Regions from separate parts of the Kitasatospora sp. NPDC058063 genome, predicted to be linked through region 2. Evidence: riboswitches for the same ligand, from Rfam matches in the RefSeq annotation. Region 2 holds a riboswitch; each other region holds the start of a gene.
What was found. A riboswitch is a leader RNA that binds a small molecule or an ion and turns the genes downstream of it on or off. The one in region 2 is predicted to bind S-adenosylmethionine.
Positions count from the first base shown of each region.

Region 1: another riboswitch for S-adenosylmethionine. It lies ahead of ACFVUY_RS12020 (aminotransferase class V-fold PLP-dependent enzyme); the one in region 2 lies ahead of thrC (threonine synthase).
Region 3: another riboswitch for S-adenosylmethionine. It lies ahead of ACFVUY_RS08940 (IclR family transcriptional regulator); the one in region 2 lies ahead of thrC (threonine synthase).

Region 1 is NZ_JBHVSD010000006.1:64,344-70,888, reverse strand. Features, by position in the region: gene trpD (anthranilate phosphoribosyltransferase) at 1-963, shown strand, start outside; SAM riboswitch class IV at 1,072-1,190, shown strand; gene ACFVUY_RS12020 (aminotransferase class V-fold PLP-dependent enzyme) at 1,242-2,627, shown strand; gene ACFVUY_RS12015 (Lrp/AsnC family transcriptional regulator) at 2,631-2,912, opposite strand; gene ACFVUY_RS12010 (rhomboid family intramembrane serine protease) at 2,909-3,736, opposite strand; gene ACFVUY_RS12005 (hypothetical protein) at 3,938-4,201, shown strand; gene ACFVUY_RS12000 (NYN domain-containing protein) at 4,342-5,772, shown strand; gene ACFVUY_RS11995 (NlpC/P60 family protein) at 5,971-6,545, shown strand, end outside.
Region 2 is NZ_JBHVSD010000024.1:150,715-157,259, forward strand. Features, by position in the region: gene ACFVUY_RS33415 (cold-shock protein) at 247-450, opposite strand; gene ACFVUY_RS33420 (MoaD/ThiS family protein) at 988-1,266, opposite strand; gene thrC (threonine synthase) at 1,303-2,583, opposite strand; SAM riboswitch class I at 2,600-2,736, opposite strand; gene ACFVUY_RS33430 (glucosyl-3-phosphoglycerate synthase) at 2,848-3,885, shown strand; gene ACFVUY_RS33435 (trehalose-6-phosphate synthase) at 3,924-5,390, shown strand; gene otsB (trehalose-phosphatase) at 5,377-6,201, opposite strand; gene ACFVUY_RS33445 (DUF3263 domain-containing protein) at 6,321-6,545, opposite strand, start outside.
Region 3 is NZ_JBHVSD010000004.1:198,616-205,160, forward strand. Features, by position in the region: gene ACFVUY_RS08930 (NADP-dependent oxidoreductase) at 1-264, shown strand, start outside; gene ACFVUY_RS08935 (threonine/serine exporter family protein) at 359-1,612, shown strand; gene ACFVUY_RS08940 (IclR family transcriptional regulator) at 1,684-2,397, opposite strand; SAM riboswitch class I at 2,598-2,740, opposite strand; gene ACFVUY_RS08945 (hypothetical protein) at 2,839-3,912, opposite strand; gene ACFVUY_RS08950 (BTAD domain-containing putative transcriptional regulator) at 4,175-6,545, shown strand, end outside.

The DNA.
Region 1 (6,545 bases), on a different contig from region 2:
GCGTGGGCGATGGACCGGATCATGAGCGGCGAGGCGTCCCCCGTGCAGGTGGCCGGGTTCATGATCGCTCTGCGGGCCAAGGGCGAGTCGGTCGAGGAGATCGCCGGCCTGGTCGACGCGATGTACGAGCACGCCGAGCCGCTGGAGATCCCCGGACCGGCGGTGGACATCGTCGGCACCGGCGGGGACCGGGCGAAGACCGTCAACATCTCCACCATGTCGGCGATCGTCGCGGCGGCCGCCGGCGCCAAGGTGGTCAAGCACGGCAACCGGTCGGCCTCCTCCGCCAGCGGCTCCTCGGACGTGCTGGAGAAGCTCGGGGTGGCGCTGGACCTCTCCTCGCAGCGGGTCGCCGAGGTGGCCGAGGAGGTCGGTCTCACCTTCTGCTTCGCGGCCAAGTTCCACCCCTCGATGCGGCACGCCGCCACCGCGCGGCGCGACCTCGGGGTGCCGACCTCCTTCAACATCCTCGGCCCGCTCACCAACCCGGCCAGGGTCACCGCGCACGCCATCGGCTGCTTCGACACCCGGCTGGCCGGGCTGATCGCCGGGGTGCTGGCCGAACGGGGCGCGACGGCGCTGGTCTTCCGCGGCGACGACGGGCTGGACGAGCTGACCATCACCACCACCTCGCAGGTCTGGCTGGTGCGCGACGGGGTGGTCACCGAGACCACCTTCGACCCGCGGGACGTCGGCATCGAACTGGTCGGCATCGAAGCGCTGCGCGGGGCGGACGCCTCGTACAACGCCGAGGTCGCGCGGCGGCTGCTGGCGGGGGAGCACGGGCCGGTGCGGGACGCCGTCCTGCTGAACACGGCGGCGGCGCTGGTCGCGCTGGACCTCGGCGAGGCGCCGCTCGCCGAGCAGCTGGCGGCCGGCATGGAGCGGGCCGCGGAGGCGATCGACTCCGGTGCCGCGCAGGACCTGCTGCGACGCTGGTCGGAGGCCACCAGCCGGATCTGAGGCGGTAGTTGGGGAGCCCGTGCCGGAACGCCGGCACGGGCTCCCGTGCTGTCCGGATGCTGGATGCCCGTTTGACCACCCGATGGACGCGGCCTAGAGTCTTCGCCAGGTCATGAGTGACAGCGCGAAGCCCCAGCTGGCTGTCCGGCAACCCTCCGTCCGTGGCGGGGTGCCCTGGGTGAGGACCGGGTCGTCACGGCAAGCCGTCCGTGCGACAAGCGCGGACGCCGGACGAGCAGCACTCCCGGGGTCCCTCACCCCTGAAGGAGTGCATCCTCATGTCCGCTCTCGCCATCACCGAGACCTGCGCCCCGCTCGCCGTCCTCGGCGCCGACGTCCAGGTCCCGCTCGCCAACGGTGAGAAGGTCGGCTACGCGGCGCTGGACTACGCGGCCAGCTCCCCGGCGCTCCAGCGGGTGTGGGACGACGTCGCCGCCTACGCGCCGTACTACGGCAGCGTCCACCGCGGGGCCGGGTACCTCTCCCAGCTGTCCACCGACCTGTTCGAGCAGAGCCGCCGCACCGTCGGCGAGTTCCTCGACCTGCGCGAGGGCGACCAGGTGGTCTTCACCCGGGCCACCACCGACTCGCTCAACCTGCTGGCCGCGGCCGTTCCGGCCGGCACCCGGGTGTTCGCCTTCGAGACCGAGCACCACGCCTCGCTGCTGCCCTGGGCGCACGCCGGACTGGATGTCACCTACCTGCGGGCGCCGCGCTCCCGGGCCGAGGCGGTGGCCGCGCTCGACGCCGCCCTCGCCGGGGCGCCCGAGGGCCCCAAGCTGCTCTGCGTCACCGGCGCCTCCAACGTGACCGGCGAGCTGTGGCCGGTCGCCGAGCTGACCCGGACCGCGCACCGGCACGGCGCCCGGGTGGTGCTGGACGCCGCCCAGCTGGCGCCGCACCACCGGGTCTCGGTCCGCGAGCTGGACGTCGACTGGATCGCCTTCTCCGGCCACAAGATCTACGCGCCGTTCGGCGCCGGGGTGCTGGCCGGCCGGGCGGACTGGCTGGACGCGGCCGAGCCGTACCTGGCCGGCGGCGGGGCGACCCGGACGGTGGCCCGGGAGAGCGACGGCTCGGTGGCCGTGCAGTGGCACACCGGCCCGGCCCGGCACGAGGCCGGCTCGCCGAACGTCATCGGCGCCTACGCGATCGCCTCGGCCTGCCGGGCCCTGACCGAGGCCGGCTTCGACGCGCTGGAGGCCCGCGAGCAGCAGCTGATCGCCCGGCTGACCGCGGGGCTGGCGCAGATTCCGCAGGTCAAGGTGCTGAACCTGTTCGGCTCCGACTCCGCCCGGGTCGGCGTGCTGTCCTTCGTCGTCCGGGGCTGGAACAGCTCGCACTTCTCGGCCGCGCTGTCCGCCGAGTACGGCATCGGGGTGCGTGACGGCCTGTTCTGTGCCCACCCGCTGGTGCGCACGCTGCTCGGGGACGAGGACGTCGCCCCGTCCGAGTGCGGGGCGCCGGAGTCCTCGCTGCCGGGCGAGCGCAGCCTGAACGCGATCCGGGTGAGCTTCGGCGCCGGGACGCCGGACGAGCACGTCGACCGCTTCCTGACCGCCGTCCGGGAGCTGGTCACGGACGGGGCGGCCTGGAACTACCGCAACGAGGGCGGGCGCTGCGTCGCGACCGTGCAGATCGACCGGGGCCGTCGCGAGGGCTGAGCGCTACTCGTCCAGGCCCAGGGCGAAGGCGGCTTCCAGGTCGTGCTGGGAGTAGGTGCGGAAGGCGATCTGGGTCTCGGTGTGGGCCACGCCCGGGACCTTGTTGAGCCGGCCCGGAATGACCTCGGCCAGGTCGTCGTGCCGGCGCACCCGCACCATCGCCACCAGGTTGTAGCCCCCGGTCACCGAGTAGACCTCGCTGACGCCGTCGATGGCGGCGATGGATTCGGCGATCTCCGGGATGCGGTCGACACTGGTCTTGATCAGGACGATGGCGGTGATCACAGTTCGGGCTCCTTTGTGGGGTGGCGCCAGCGTATCGGGCGTCGGCCGGGTCGTCGCGGGGGGTGGCGAACCACGGTGCAGGCGTAGAGGAACCCGGCCGAGAAGCCGATCACGTGGACCAGGTACGCCACCCCGGGCCCGGCCGAGTGCACCGACCACCACTGCAGGGCGAACCAGAGGCCGAGCACCAGCCAGGCGGGGAACCGCAGCGGCAGGAAGAGCAGCAGCGGGACGAGGGTGGTGACCCGGGCCCGGGGGTGGAGGCGCAGATAGGCGCCGAGCGCGGCGGCGATCGCCCCGGAGGCCCCGATGAGCACCCGGGTGGAGTTCGGCGAGTGCGCCTCGGCGAGCGCGAAGCCGTACGTGGTCAGGCTGCCGGCGGCCAGGTAGAAGACGGCGTACCGGGCCCGGCCCAGCCGCCGTTCGACGGTGGGGCCGAAGACCTGGAGGAAGAGCAGGTTCCCCAGCAGGTGGAGCCAGCCGGCGTGCAGGAAGAGCCCGGTGAGGACGGACAGGGCCGGGTGCTTGCCCGGGGTCGGGGCGGCCGGGCAGCCGGGGACCGGGTCGGGGGCCTCGGCCAGCTGCGCGGCGGTCAGCGGCCGCCCGGCCAGCACCTCGGCCGGGACGGCGCCCCAGCGCTGCTCGTACCGCTGCTCCGCGCAGACCCGGGCCCGGCCGGTGCCGTACAGCGGGTTGAGCCCGGCGGCCGGGCCGAGCAGGAAGACCAGGGTGTTGAGTGCGATCAGGGCGTAGCTGACCGCCGGGACGGTCGCGGCCGGGCGGCCGCCCCGGGCGGCAGTGTCGTCGGGGACCGCGAGCGCCATGCGGCCAAGCATCCCTCCGGGCGCCGCAGGTGACACGGCGGTTTACGGCAGGTGGACCAGTCCGGGTGTTCGGGCGACCGGTGGCCGCGATGGTTGCCCCAGGCAATAGGCTTGGGGCGGGCATTCCCGCCTCCCGCCGCCGATGCCGGGGCTCCGGGGGGAGCGCCTAGCCCACGAAGGGACCACCCGAGAGGACCCCCGATGACCGTCCCCGCCCTGACCGCCGAGACGCGCTGGCGCTGCACCCTGTGCGGAAACCTCACCCGCTTCGACGTGACCCGCACCGCGCGGGTGACCGAGTTCCTGCACTTCGACCTGGCCGGCGAGTCCGAGGTCGAGGAGACCGAGGTGCTGAGCGAGACCATCGAGTCGGTGCGCTGCCGCTGGTGCAACGCGGTGGACCAGGTCGAGCTGGTGGCCCGCCCGGGTGCCGAGGGGGCGCAGGCCCCCACCGAGCAGGGCTGATCCCCGCCGCGGCGGCGGGTGGGTGCGCGGCGCACCCGCCCGCGCCGCACGGGACAATGCAGAACAAGACGCACGGAGCGTGACGACAGGGGGAGGTCGCGGCCGTGCCCCGCTGGACCAGGATCGGAGCCGAGGACGTGATGGACGCAGCGAAGGAGCCCGGCGAAGCCCAGGGGCTTCAGCCCGCTGCGGCCGAGGCCCGGGCCGGGGCGGCGGCCGAGGCGGCGAACGACTCCTCCGAGCCCGCGGCGGAGCACGCCGTCGAGAAGCTCGACCGGCCGCTGCCCGAGGGCGTGCGCCGGCGCGTGGTCGGGCTGGCCTCGGACGCGCTCGGCGGGCTGCCGGCGGGCGAACTCCCGCAGAGCCTGCGTCAGTACGTCAAGTTCACCCCGGCGCGGCGGGCCAAGTACGCGGCCACCGCGCTGGCGGCGGCCCTGGAGGCGGAGCCGGCCTTCCGGGTGCGGATAGCGGAGCGGCTGCGCCTCGGGCAGCCGGACCTGGTGAAGGCGCTGGAGTCGGGCACCGTCCCGAGCGCCGCCGATCCGATGGACGTCGCGGCCGCCGCCTACCTGGTGCGTTCGGCGGGCTGGAGCCGGCTGGTGGCCGAGGCCGGCGAGGAGGCCGAGCGGGCCGGTGCCGAGGACGCGGCCGCGGAGTCGGCCCGGCTGGTGGAGAAGCTGCACGCCGAGCTGGCCGAGGTGCGGGCCTCCGCGCGGGCGGAGGTGGACCGGCAGCGTGCCGAGTCGGACGGCGTCCGCAAGGAGGCCGAGTCGCTGCGCAAGAAGGTGCGGTCGCTGGAGAGCGACACCCGCCGGGCGCAGGCCGAGACCCGCCGGGTGGCCGGCGAGCTGGAAGCCCTGAAGGCGCAGACCGCGGCCGAGCGCGGTGCGGCCGAGACCGAGGCGCGCAGGCTCAGGCACCGGGTCTCGGAGCTGGAGAACGCGGTGGAGCAGGGCCGCCGGTCGGCCCGTGAGGGGCGCAGCGTCGAGGACATGCGGCTGCGGCTGCTGCTGGACACCGTGCTGCAGTCGGCCCAGGGGCTCCAGCGGGAGCTGGCGCTGCCGGTCTCCCAGATCCGCCCGGCGGACCTGGTGGAGGCGGTGGTGCCGGGGGCGGCCTCGCCCCACGACGTGGCCCGGCGCGGGCTGGCCGAGGACGATCCGGCGCTGCTGGACCAGCTGCTGGCGATCCCCCAGGTGCACCTGGTGGTGGACGGCTACAACGTGACCAAGACCGGTTATCCGACGCTGCCGCTGGAGCAGCAGCGGATCCGGCTGCTGGGCGGGCTGGCGATGCTGGCGCAGCGCACCCAGGCGGAGGTCACCTGCGTGTTCGACGGGCAGGACCTGGACGTCCCGGTGATCATGGCGCCGCCGCGCGGGGTCCGGGTGCGGTTCAGCCGGACCGGGGAGACGGCCGACGAGCTGATCCGCCGTCTGGTGCGGGCCGAGCCGCAGGGCCGTCCGGTGGTGGTGGTGTCCACCGACCGGGAGGTCGCGGACGGCGTGCGGAAGGCGGGCGCGCGCCCCGTCGCCTCGGTGCTGCTGCTGAACCGGCTGGCGCGCCCCTGACCCCGACCAGCTGTGCGATGCCTGGTCAGGAGTGGTTCCGGAGTGATGTGCGGGTCCCGTGTCGTCAGTGTGCGGACCGGAGTTCACACCTTCGGGGGAGTGGCAAAACGGATAGATCTTCACTAGGGTCTGGCGTCAAACCTATTTTCCGGAATCTCATCCCATCAGGTGAGTCCGTTGGAAGAAGGAGCAGGACCCTTGGCCTCCCACCGCCGTCCCAAGCAGCCGAGCCGCGCGCGGATCTCCGTGCTCACCGCTGCTGCTGCGACCGCGGTCGCCCTCTCCGCCCAGGTGGCCGCGCACGCCGCGCCGCAGCCGAACAAAACGGACGTCAAGGCGCAGATCGACCAGCTCCAGGAGGAGCAGGAGCAGGCGGCGGAGAAGTACAACGGCGCCAAGGAGCGGGCCGACCAGCTGCGCAAGCAGGCCGACCAGCTGCAGGACCAGGTGGCCCGCAGTCAGGAGCAGATGACCCAGCTCCAGGGCGGTCTCGCCGAGGTGGCGGGCGAGCAGTACCGCACCGGCGGCATCGACCCGTCCGTCCAGCTGATGCTCACCTCCGACCCGTCCGGCTACCTGGAGAAGGCCTCCACCGTCCAGCAGGCCAGCAGCAGCCAGGCCGAGGCGCTCAAGGGGCTGCTGGACCAGCAGCGCCGGCTGGACCAGGAGAAGGTCGAGGCCTCCGCCGTGCTCGCCTCGCTGGACACCACCACCAAGGACCTGAACCAGGCCAAGGCGGACGTCAACACCAAGCTGAAGGCCGCCCAGGACCT
Region 2 (6,545 bases):
GGTCCATTCCCTCCGCTCCCGGGGGCCTCACCGACCCGGTCCGCTGTCACTCTCACACTGTGAGTGCTAACGCCAATGATTAGCACTCCGGGTGGGCGAGTGCAAGCCCAATCGACAATCCGCGAGCCGCCGCCGGGGCCGCCCGGGAACGCCGACGGGCCCGTGCGACACGAGTCGCACGGGCCCGTCGAGAAGCGAGAGGTCACCAGCCGCAGGGCCGCGCCGAGCTCCTGGGGTCGGAAGGGGTCAGACCGCGGCGCGGACCATGTCCGCCTGCGGGCCCTTCTGTCCCTGAGAGATCTCGAACTCGACCCGCTGGCCCTCCTCGAGGGTGCGGTAGCCGTCCATCTGGATCGCGCTGTAGTGGACGAAGACGTCCGCACCACCGTCGACCGCGATGAAGCCGTAGCCCTTCTCCGCGTTGAACCACTTGACGGTGCCCTGAGCCATTCCGAACTCCCCTAGTGCTGTGCTGGCCCTTCACGCGCCCGCAGGTCGCGGGCCCGGGTTGGTTGAAGGCCGGCCCGGGGAACCCCCCCTGGGCGCAGCCGTGCACGCCGCAACCCTCCGTGCAGGACGCCAGGCGGCTTCCGGCGAGCGGGTGATTGCGTCGACCGCCGCTGAATGTATCCGGATCGACGCCCTCTGCAACAGGGCCAGCCACCGGTAATTCCGCCTCGATGTCAAGGGACAGGACGGGCCGAATCGGAATAATCTCGGCATTTCACGCCGGACATAGCGGACGAATTACTCAAATGTCCGCGGGAATTCTGACATCCGCCTGACATGTTTCACGGGCCGGTCCCGCCGGCCGGACGCCCCCGGGCCGAGCACTGCGGGGGCCGAAAGGGAAACCCTGTTCCCAACCGAGCCACACTCTACTCCGACTCGACCGGGAAATATTCCGGCCGGAATGCCAGCGGTCGCCCGCGCATACGGGAAACGGAATTCCGTACGCGCGGGCGACCGCGGGTTGGTCGCGAAGGCTCAGCAGCCGCCGGCCACCGCCGGGATGATCGAGATGCCGGCGCCGTCCTTGATCTCCGTCGCCAGGCCCTCGGCGAAACGCACGTCGTCGTCGTTCACGTAGACGTTCACGAAGCGGCGCAGCTTGCCGGTGTCGTCCAGGATGCGGGCCGAGATGCCCGGGTGGTTCTTCTCCAGGTCGGCGACGACCTCGGCCAGGGTGACCCCCTCGGCGGTCACCACGGCGGCACCGTCGGTGTAGGTGCGGAGGATGGTGGGAATGCGGACGTTGGCGCTCATGACTCTCCTTGCGGGGGGCGGGGCCGATCGGGTGGTTCAGGCGGACGCGAGGCCGGCGGCGCGGAACGAGTCCAGCGTCGGGCGGATGACGGCGGTCATCCCGGAGTCGGAGACGGCGTCCAGGGTCTTCAGGCCGTCGCCGGTGTTGATCGCGACGGTCTCCTTGGCCGGATCCAGCTGCCCGGTCTCGACCAGCTTCTTCAGCACGCCGACGGTCACCCCGCCCGCGGTCTCGGCGAAGATGCCCTCGGTCCGCGCCAGCAGCCGGATCGCCGCCACGACCTCGGCGTCCGTGACGTCCTCCACCGCGCCACCGGTGCGGCGGGCGATGTCCAGCACGTACGGGCCGTCGGCCGGGTTGCCGATCGCCAGCGACTTGGCGATGGTGTCCGGCTTGACCGGCTTGATCACGTCCCGGCCGGCCTTGAACGCGGCCGACACCGGCGAGCAGCCCTCGGCCTGGGCGCCGAAGATCCGGTACGGCCGGTCCTCGACCAGGCCGAGCCTGATCAGCTCCTGGAGGCCCTTGTCGATCTTCGTCAGCTGCGAGCCCGAGGCGATCGGGATCACGATCTGCTCCGGCAGCCGCCAGCCGAGCTGCTCGCAGATCTCGTACGCCAGCGTCTTGGAACCCTCGCCGTAGTACGGCCGCAGGTTCACGTTGACGAAGCCCCAGCCCTCGCCGGCCGAATCGCCGATCAGCTCCGAGCAGAAGCGGTTCACGTCGTCGTAGTTGCCCTCGATGCCGACCAGCTCGCCGCCGTACACCCCGGCCATGACGACCTTGCCCTGCTCCAGGTCGTGCGGGATGAACACGCAGGACCGGAACCCGGCCCGGGCCGCCGCCGCCCCCACCGCGCCGGCCAGGTTGCCGGTGGAGGAGCAGGACAGCGTGGTGTACCCGAACGCCCGGGCCGCCTCGATCGCGCAGGCGACCACCCGGTCCTTGAACGAGTGCGTCGGGTTCCCGGAGTCGTCCTTGACGTGCAGCTGGGCGGTGAAACCGAGCTCCCGGCCCAGGTTGTCCGCCTTCACCAGCGGGGTCCACCCCGGGTTCAGATTGGGCTTCGACGCCACGTCGGCCGGAACCGGCAGCAGCGGCGCGTACCGCCAGATGGACGCCGGACCGGCCTCGATCCGCTTGCGCAGCTCCTCGGCGCCCTCGCTGCCGAACTCGTAGGCGATCTCCAGCGGGCCGAAGCACTCCAGGCAGGCGAAGCTGGGGCCGAGCGGGAAGCGGGTGCCGCACTCGCGACAGGACAGCGCGGCGGCGGGGCCGAGGTCGACGGAAACAGGTGCGGCGGTGTCGATAGCCATGATGGCGAGGCCTCTCTCCTCATCTTCCCCGTGGCACGGTCGCGCCACAGGCCGGAATTGGCACCTGTCCCGCCGGGGCCTGTCGACAGACAGCCGCGCGGGAAGGTTGCCGGGACGTCAACGGGCCGTTCCCTCAGTCCCTCTGGATGAGCTTGTGAAATTGTGGTGGTGCTCAACGGCGACCCCGGCGTGCAAAGGTCCGACCGCTGTACGAAGACTGTATCCGAAGGCGTCAATCCTGAACGGGTGCGTCCGCCACGCGAGATGACCCGTCCCACCGACCCCGCCGAGGAGACCTCCGTGCCCGCCGAACCGATTCCCGAGCTCCTCCCGCAGGCGGCGTCCTGGCTGCGCCGCCGCTCCTGGAGCGCGGCCGACCGGCCGGTCCGCACCATCCTCGCCGCCAAGGAACGCACCGGCTGCACCGTCAGCGTGGTCCTCCCCGCCCTGGACGAGGAGGCCACCGTCGGCGACATCGTCCGCACCATCCGCCGCGAGCTGATGGAACGCCTCCCGCTCGTCGACGAACTCGTCGTCGTCGACTCGGGTTCCACCGACGCCACCGCCGCCGTCGCCGCCGAGGCCGGCGCCCGGGTCGAGCACCGCGACGCCGTCCTGCCCCGGCTGCCCGCCGTTCCCGGCAAGGGCGAGGTGCTCTGGCGCTCGCTGCTGGTCACCCGCGGCGACATCGTCTGCTTCGTCGACGCCGACCTGCGCGAATTCGACCCGGCCCTCGTCTCCGGCATCCTCGGCCCGCTGCTGACCGACGAGTCCATCCAGCTGGTCAAGGCCATGTACGACCGCCCGCTGGAATCCGAGGGCGCCGTCCTGCCCGCCGGCGGCGGCCGGGTCACCGAACTCGTCGCCCGGCCCCTGCTCAACCTCCACTGGCCGGAACTCGCCGGTTTCGTCCAGCCCCTCGGCGGCGAGTACGCGGCCCGCCGCTCACTGCTCGAACGGCTGCCCTTCCCCACCGGCTACGGCGTCGAACTCGGCCTGCTGGTCGACGCCCTGGAACTGGCCGGCCTGGACGCCCTGGCCCAGGTGGACGTCGGCGTCCGGCACCACCGCCACCAGGACGGCCAGGCCCTCGGCCGGATGGCCGCCACCATCTACCGGACCGCCCTGGAACGCCTCGACCGCACCCATCGCCTCAAGGCCTCCGCCGACCTCGTCCACCCCCAGCTCACCCAGTTCACCCGCGACCCGGAAACCCGCGCCTTCACCGCCCACACCCACCCGGTGACCGCCCTGGAACGCCCCCCGATGCACACCGTCCCCGAATACGCGACCCGTCATTGAGGGGTTTGCCGCCCCGAACCCCCGGCAACATCCCAACCATGGGCGATCTCACGACCAACCGTTCGAGCGCGACCGGCACCGCCCCCGTCCTGGTTGCCTCCAACCGGGGACCGGTGTCCTTCAGCACCGCCGACGACGGCACGCTGACCCTGCGCCGCGGCGGCGGCGGACTGGTCTCCGGCCTCTCCGCCATCGCGGACCCGAACGCCGTCTGGGTCTGCGCCGCCCTCAACGACGCCGACCGCAGAGCCGCCGCCGAGGCGCCGCGGGGCCGCCTCGACCTGGCCGGCCACGAGGTCGGCGGCCAGGCCGTACGGATGCTGGACATCGACCCGCAGACCTTCGCCCGCGCCTACAACGGCGTCGCCAACTCCACGCTGTGGTTCGTCCACCACCTGCTCTACGCGACCCCCACGGCACCCGCCTTCGACGCCGGCTTCCGCACCGAGTGGGCCGCCTACCGGGCGTACAACGAGGCCTTCGCCGAGGCCCTGGCCGCCGAGGCCGCACCGAACGCCGCGGTCCTCGTCCAGGACTACCACCTCTCCCTGGTCCCGGCCCTGCTCCGGGCGGCCCGCCCCGACCTGCGGATCGGCCACTTCTCGCACACCCCCTGGGCCCCGCCCGAGTACTACCGGATGCTGCCCGACGACGTCGCCCGGGCCGTCCTCACCGGCATCCTGGGCGCCGACCGGGCCGGCTTCCTGACCGAACGCTGGGCCCGCGCCTTCGCCGCCTGCTGCGAGGACCTCCTGGACGCGACCGTCGACCACGACGCGCTCACCGTCACCCTCGACGGCCGCACCACGGGCCTCGGCGTCCACGCCCTCGGCGCCGACGCCGACTTCCTGCGCGAACGCGCCCACCGCCCCGACGTCGACGAACGCCTCGCCGCCCTCCGCCGGACCGTCGGCGACCGCCGCACCGTCGTCCGGGTCGACCGCACCGAGCTGAGCAAGAACATCGTCCGCGGCCTCCAGGCCTACCGGCACCTGCTCCGCACCCGCCCCGAGTGGCACGACCGGGTGGTGCACATCGCCTTCGCCTACCCCTCCCGCACCGACCTGGCCGAGTACCGCGACTACACGGCCACCGTCCAGCGCCTCGCCGACGAGATCAACACCGAATTCGCCACCCCCGCCTGGCAGCCGCTGCTCCTCCACGTCGACGACGACTTCCCGCGCTCGCTCGCCGCCTACCGCCTGGCCGACGTCGCCCTGGTCAACCCCATCCGCGACGGCATGAACCTGGTCGCCAAGGAAGTCCCGGTGGTCTCCGACAACGGCTGCGCCCTCGTCCTCTCCCGCGAGGCCGGCGCCCACGCCGAACTCAAGGACGACGCCCTCACCGTCAACCCCTACGACGTCATCGCCACCGCCGACGCCCTCCACGCCGCTCTCACCATGGACCCGAAGGAGCGCGCCGACCGCACCGGGCGCCTGGCCGCGGCGGCCACCGCGCTCCCCCCGCAGCAGTGGTTCCTGGACCAGCTCAACGCCCTGTGAGCGCCTCCCCGAGAGCCCCCAGCAGCTCCACCACCCCCTCCGGCCCGGCGACCACCAGATCCGCCCGGTCGGCCAGCTCCCGCACCGGCGCGTCCCCCACCGCACCGGCGCACACCAGCACCCCGGCCACGCCCTCGCCCCGCAGCTTCTCCACCGCGGCGAAGGCCGCCACGTCCCCCAGGTCGTCCCCCGCGTAGAGCACCGCACGGGCCCCCCGCTCCCGCAGGAACCCGGTCAGCGCCGCCCCCTTGTCCACCCCCGGCGGCCGCAGCTCCAGCACCAGCCGCCCGGGCTCCACCACCAGCCCGTGCTCGGCCGCCAGGTCCCCCACCGGCGCCCGCAGCAGCTGCAGCGCCTCCTCCGGCGCCGCCGTCCGCCGGGTGTGCACGGCCACCGACCGCCCCTTGTCCTCCACCCACGTCCCCTCGGGTGCCCCGACCCGCTCCAGCACCCCCGGCAGCACGTCCCGCACCCGCGCCACCCCGGGATGCGCCTCCGGCGCCGAGAGCTTCCCGTCCTCCCACCGCTCGGCCCCGTAGTGCCCCAGCACCACCACCCCCGGCAGCCCCGCGAACCCCCCGTACTCCACCGCCACCGCGGCCGGCCGGCCCGTCACCACCACCACGGCCCCCACCACCGAGCCCAAGCGCCGCAGCGCCCCCGCCACCCCGGGGTGCGCCCGTGCCCGCCCCGGATCCGCCACGATCGGCGCCAGGGTCCCGTCGAAGTCCAACCCGATCACGGCGTCCCCGGGCGCCGCCAGGACGGCCCGCAGCCCGTCCCGCCCAGCCTCGGTCCCCGGCACGAACATCTCTTCAAAGCCCATACCGAAGCCCTACCCCGGACCGCCGCCTCCGCACCCACCCGCGCGGCGCCCGCCACCCCTTTCCCCCACCCGGCGCCCAGTCGCCCTCCCGGGAGCCGCCCCCGTCACCGGGCCCCCCGCCGGGCCTCCCGGATCCGCCGCAACCGGTTCACCAGCACCGGCGCGTGCGCCAACGCCGCCTCCCGGTCCAGCAGGGCGTTCAGCACCTGGTAGTACCGCGTCGAGGAGAGCCCCAGCTCCTCCCGGATCGCCCGCTCCTTGGCCCCCGCCGTACGCCACTGCCGCCCTTCCAGCGCCAGCACCGCCCGCTCCCGCTCACTCAGCCCGCC
Region 3 (6,545 bases), on a different contig from region 2:
CGGCCCGGCGGCGTCCTGGTGTCGATCCTGCCCCACGACCTCGACGGACTGGCCGAGCGTGCCGCCGAGTTGGGCGTGACGGCGAAGACCCTGCTGGTCGAGCACGACCGGGCCGGGATGGCCGCGATCGCCGCCCTCGCCGAGTCCGGGCAGCTGCGCGTCCACGTCTCCGGCACCTACCCGCTCGCCGAGGCTGCCAAGGCCCACGCCGAGGGCGAGACCGGCCGGGTCACGGGGAAGCTGGTGCTCACCGTCCGCCCGTGACAGCGCCCGGCGGTGTCACGGGCGGACGGTGAGCAGAACCGATCAGACCGGGGCAGAGTCGGACCGATTCGGGCGGGATGGGACGATACCTGCCATGCCAAGCAAGTCTCCCCCGGTCCGGGGCACCGACGCCCCGCCCGACCCGCTCCGCCGTCTGCTCCTCGAACTGGGCGAAGCCCTGCTGGGCGGCGGCCTGCCCGTCCATGACGTCGAAGAGGAGCTCCACTGGCTGGGGCGGGCGTTGGGGGCGCCGGAGGTACGGGTCGCCGCCCTGACCAACGGGCTCTTCGTCGCGCTGGGGCCGGACGACGCCACCCGGTTCCAGCCGGTCGGCACCGCGCTGCGGTTCGAGCAGACGGCCGACGTCCTCCACCTGGTGCACCGGCTGCGGGCGGGCGAGCTCGACGGGCCCCGGGCGCTCGCCGAGCTGGACGGGATCCGGCGGGCCCCGGCCCGCCGGCCCGCGTGGGTGTCGGACCTCGGGGCGCTGCCGGTCGGGGTGGGGGTCTGCCTCTTCCTCCAGCCGGTGGCGGCGAATGTGCTGGCGGCCGGGCTCGGCTCGCTGATCGTCGTCGGACTGACCGTGCTCGCCCGGCGGCTGCCGTACCTGCGGCCGCTGCTGCCCGTCACCGCCGGCTTCCTGGTCGCGCTGCTGGTCCTCTCGCTCGCCCGGGCCGGGCTGCTGGAGGGCCCGCTGCGGACCATCGTGGCCACGCTGGCGATCCTGCTGCCGGGCGGACTGCTCGTCACCGGGCTGTCGGAGATCGCCGCGGGTGCGGCCAGCGCGGGTACGGCCCGGCTGGTGTCCGGTGCGGTGCAGCTGGCGCTGTTCCTCGCCGGGGTGGCCGCGGCCGCGACGGCGGCCGGCGTGCCGGCCGCCGCGCTGGCCGACGTGCAGGTCGCCAGGCCCAGCTGGTGGGTGATCGCGCTGGGGCTGGCGCTCGCGGTGGCCGGCGTGGTGGTCAGCGTGAACACCCCGCCCTCGGCCGTCCCGTGGATCGTCGTGGTGATCGCGGTCAGCGTCACGGTCCAGGTGGTGGTGGGGTCGGCGCACGGCGCGGCGGTCGGCGGCCTGGCCGGCGCGGTCACCGCCGCGGCCGCGGCCACCCTGGTGCACTGGCTGCCCGGCGGTCCGCTCTGGCAGGTGCTCTACCTCCCGGCGTTCTGGATCGTGGTACCGGGCTCCTTCGGCCTGCTGCACACCGCGCAGATCGAGGTCGGGAACGGCGCGCAGTCGGTGCTGACGGCCGTGTCGGCGGTCTTCGGGGTGTCGATCGGCACCCTGATCGGCTCGGTGATCAGCCGGATCCCCCGTCCCTCCCGCGCCGTGCTGCTGCCCCGGGCCTGAGCCCGGGGCAGACGGCCCCGCCCGTGTCAGGGCCCCGATGCGGCCGGGGCCCGACGCGGGCGGGGCCCCGCTCAGGGGTGGCGCAGCGCCTCGGTGAGCCGGTGCGCGGCCTCCACCACGGCCTGGGAGAGCTGGGCGCCGGGGTGCCGGGTGAGGCGTTCGATCGGCCCGGACACCGTGACGGCGGCGACCACCCGGTTGGACTGGCCGCGGACCGGCGCGGAGACGGAGGCGACCCCGAGTTCGCGCTCGCCGACCGACTGGGCCCAGCCCCGGCGCCGTACGCCGCTCAGCGCGGTGGCGGTGAAGCGGGCGCCCTGCAGTCCGCGGTGGAGCCGTTCGGGCTCCTCCCAGGCGAGCAGGATCTGGGCGGCGGCGCCGACCTTCATGGGGAGGGTGACGCCCACCGGAACGGTGTCGCGCAGGCCGGTGAGGCGCTCGGCGGCGGCCACGCAGATCCGCACCTCGCCCTGCCGTCGGTAGAGCTGGGCGCTCTCCCCGGTGATGTCGCGCAGCTGGGAGAGGACCGAGCCGGCCGCGGCCAGCAGCCGGTCCTCGCCGGCCGCCGTCGCGAGCTCGCCGAGCCGCGGGCCGAGCATGAACCGGCCCTGGGTGTCCCGGCTGACCAGGCGGTGGTGTTCAAGTGCGACCGCCAGCCGGTGGGCGGTGGGCCGCGCCATGCCGGTGGCGGCGACCAGGCCGCCCAGCGTGGCGGGGCCGGCCTCCAGGGTGCCGAGGATCGAGGTGACCTTGTCGAGCACGCCGACGCCGCTCGTGTTCTCCATGTGGGGGTACTCCAGTCTCGGGGCCCGGAGCAGCGGACGGTCGCTGCTCACGGCGGCTCCTGGCGGGGAGCCGGGGGGTGTGGTCAGCGAGGACGGGCCGGGGGAAACGGCCGATTGCCTGCGCCGGGCACGAGACGGGTACGCGAAAGCGCCGGGGCGGGAAGCGCCCGGGCGAAGGACAGCACAGAGAGCACCGTGTCTCCTCATCTTTCCCGCGCCACAGTGGCGACAGGCCGGAGTTGGCACTGCCCCCGGACGGCACGGCGCGTACTTCGGACGCCGGGTCGAACGGGGAGTTGCCGGGGCTTCGTAGGGCCGGTCCCTCCACCCCTCTGGATGATTCGCCAGGAACGATACAAGACTTCCCGGGCCGCTCGGCAAGCCCCCCCACCTCCGACCCCCACCCCGACCCCCGCCCCCGGCCGCCGCCCGCGGGCCCGCTCAGCGGTGGCGCGGCTCCGGCAGGCCGGTGCACGGGGCCCGGTCCGGGCCGCCGGGGGCGGTGGCGTCCCAGTCGCTCAGGGCAGCGAGGGCGGCGGCGCGTTCGGAGGCCGTCGGCCGGGTGCCCTCGGGGCCGAGCAGGTAGTCGGCGACCGGGGTGAGCAGCAGGGTCGCGTCGCCGGCCGGGAGCAGCAGGGCCTCGTCCCACCGGTGCCGGATGACGGTGCGGCGCAGCAGGGTGCCGTGGCGCGGCCGGAGCGGGTGGTGGCGGCCGCGGCGGCGGCGCCGTTCGGGGGCGACCTCGGCCTCCAGGACGGTGCGCACGTCCCGCAGGGAGCCGAGCGGCACGTGTTCGGCGGCGAGGTCGAGGAGGGCCGCGGCCTCCGGGGCGAGCCGGTAGGCGGCGACCACCGCGGCGGTCTCGACGGGGTCGAAGGGCTGCCCGGCGAGCTGGGCCACGTCGATCACATCGCCCGCGAGGAAGGCGCGCCCGAGCCCCTCCTCGGCGAGGGCGATCAGGCATTCCACGTGGTCGTCGGCGGCCAGGTAGGGGCGGACCGGGACGGAGGCGAGGTCGCCGGTGAGCGCGGCGGTGGCGACCCGTACCTGGTACCACGGGTCCAGCAGCGGGTCCTCGCCCGGCCAGCGCAGGGTGACGGCGGTGTGCCGGGGCCGCTCGCCGAGCAGGGTGACCTCCACGGACTCCACCGGGTGATCGGTGACCAGCCGGTTGACGGCCTGCCAGAGCGTGGCCTCGGTGGGGCTGACGAGGACGAGTTCGGCCAGCGGCCGGGGCAGGTCGGGCGGGTAGTAGCCGGCCAGTGGCAGGTCACGGACCGGACGGACCCCGGTGGCGTCGGCGAGGTCGCGCGCGACGCCCGCGTAGCACTCGGCCCGGTCGCGGGCGCGCTGCAGCTCGGCGCGGGCGTGCTGGCCCATCCGGACGCCGTCCCGGGCGAGTGCGGCGAGCACCAGGTACGGGAGGTGGCGCTCGCCCCGGGCGCGGTGGAGCAGGTCGACCGGTCCGGCGGCCGGGTCGACGTCGAGCAGCCGGTGGAGCAGGTCGGTGTTCATGGGGGGTCCGCCTCCGAGAGCCGTGGTGGTCGGCCGGACGGCGGCCGGGCGACCGGGGACGTGGCGGGTCCGGCGGTCGGGGCCGGGCCGACTGCGGGCGCCACACCGTCGATTGTGGTCACGGCCGATCAACGCCGGATCACCACCGGGTCGATGATCCCTCGACATCCCGCGGGGTGCCGTGGGTTGATAGGGGCTCATCGAATCGGGGGGCGGCACGTGCGCGGACGGGGGCGAGCACATGAGGCGGGCAGGTGCAGGGATGGATGATTTCCGGTTCTCGGTGCTGGGACTGATGAGAGCGCAGCGCGGCGCGACCGCGCTGAAGGTGGGCAGCCCCCAGCAGCAGGCGATGCTGGCGGTGCTGCTGCTGCGGCCCGGCCACGGCGCGAGCGCCACCGACCTGATCGACGCCCTGTGGGGCGAGGAGCCGCCGGGCACCGCGATGACGACGGTGCGCACGTACGCCTGGCGGTGGCGCAAGGTGCTGCACGGCGAGGAACCGGACGCGCCGACCGTGCTGACCTCGGTCGGGGACGGCTACCGGCTGGTGCTGCCGAAGCACGCGGTGGACGCGGCGCAGGCGGAGGAGCTGGCGGCGCAGGCCGAGCGCACGGCGGCCGCCGGGGAGCCGCAGCAGGCGCGTGATCTGCTGAACCAGGCACTGGAGTTGTGGCAGGGCGAGCCGCTGGCCGGCATCCCCGGCCCGTTCGCGCAGCGCCAGCGCCAGCGGCTCCAGGAGCTGCGGCTGACCCTGCTGGAGGAGCGGATCGCCCTGGACCTGGCGCTCGGCCGCTACTCCCGGTGCATCCCGGAGCTGACCTCGCTGACCACCGAACACCCGCTGCACGAGCGGGCGTACGGGCTGCTGATGCGCGCGCTGTACCAGGCCGGGCGGCAGGCGGACGCGCTGGCGGTGTTCCGCGGCGCGCGTCAGCTGTTCCTGGCCGAGCTGGGCGTGGCGCCCGGAGCGGAGCTGGACCTGCTGCACCAGCGGATCCTGGAGGGCGACCCGACGCTGGCCGCCCCGGCGCCGGTCCTCCGGCCGGTGTCCGCCGTGCCCGGGCCGGCCGCGCCCGTCGCCGGCCCGGCGGAGCGGACCGCTCCCGGGGCCGGGTCGCCGGAGCCGGCCGGCGGACCCGCGGCGCCGGACGCACCCGCCGCCGCCCCGGCCGGGAGCGGCGTGCCGGCCCCCAGACCGGCCCAGCTTCCGCCCGACGCGGCCGACTTCACCGGCCGCACGGTGCTGGTGGAGCGGCTGCGCGGGGCCCTCGGCGCGCCCGGCCAGCAGGCGCTGGCGATCGCGACCGTGGTCGGCATGGGCGGGGTCGGCAAGACCGCGCTGGCCCTGCACGTCGCCCACCGGGTGCGCGAGGCCTACCCGGACGGGCAGCTCTACGTCGACCTGCGGGGCGCCGACGCCACCCCGGCCGACCCGGAGGCGGTGCTCAGCGGCTTCCTGGTGGCGCTCGGCGTGCCGGCCGACGCGGTGCCGGACGGGCTGGACGCCCGCTCGGCGCTGTTCCGCTCGGTGGTGGACGGCCGGCGGCTGCTGCTGGTGCTCGACAACGTCCACGACACCGCGCAGATCAGACCGCTGCTGCCGGGCGCGGTCGGCTGCGCCGTGCTCACCACCAGCCGCACCCGGCTGTCCGGCCTGCCCGCGACCGTCCAGGCCGACCTGGGCGTCTTCGAACCCGAGGAGGCGCTCGAACTGCTGGGCCGCACCATCGGCGCCGAGCGGCTGGCCGCCGAGGCCGAGGCCGCCCGGGAGCTGCTGCTCGTCTGCGGCCACCTCCCGCTCGCGGTGCGGATCGTGGCGGCCAGGCTGGCCGCCCGGCCGAGCTGGACGGTGCAGACGCTGGGCCGCCGGCTGGCGGTCGAACGCCGGCGGATCGACGAGCTGCGCATCGGCGACCTGGAGGTGGCGGCCGCCTTCGAACTGAGCTACCGCCAGTTGACGCCCGCCCAGGCCCGGGCGTTCCGGCTGGCCGCCTCGGTGGACGGCCCGGACCTCGGGCTGCAGGCCGCGGCCGCCCTGCTGGACCTCGACGAGTACGACGCCGAGGACCTGCTGGAGGCCCTGGTGGACGTGGCGATGATGGAGTCGCCCTTCCCCGGCCGCTACCGCTTCCACGACCTGCTGCGCGCGTTCGCCCGGCGCCGTCCGGACGATCCCGGCGCGGCGGTGGCGGCCCGCGACCGGATGCTCGACCACCTGCTGGCCACCGCGTGCACGGCCTTCCAGCACGCCGTTCCCGGGGATCCGGCGGCCGGCGCGCTGGGGCCCGCCCGCAGCGCGGGCGTTCCGCTGGACGGCCCGGACGGGGCGCGGGCCTGGGCCGAGGCGGAGGGTTCCGGGGCGATCGCGCTGGCCGCCCAGGTGGCGGGCTGGACCCTCGCGGACGACGCCGAGGCCGCCCCGCCCGCCCCTGCCGACGGCCGTGCGCCGGCACACGGGCCGGGGCAGGGCCCGGGGCCCGAGCCGCTGCGCGCCGCGATCGATCTGCTGATCGCGCTCACGCCGTTCGTCCTCGCCCCGCCCAGCCGTCAGCTGGCCACCACCGCACAGGACCTGGCCGCCGCCGCGGTCCACCGCGCCGACCACCGGGCAGCTGGCCGGGCGCACTTCC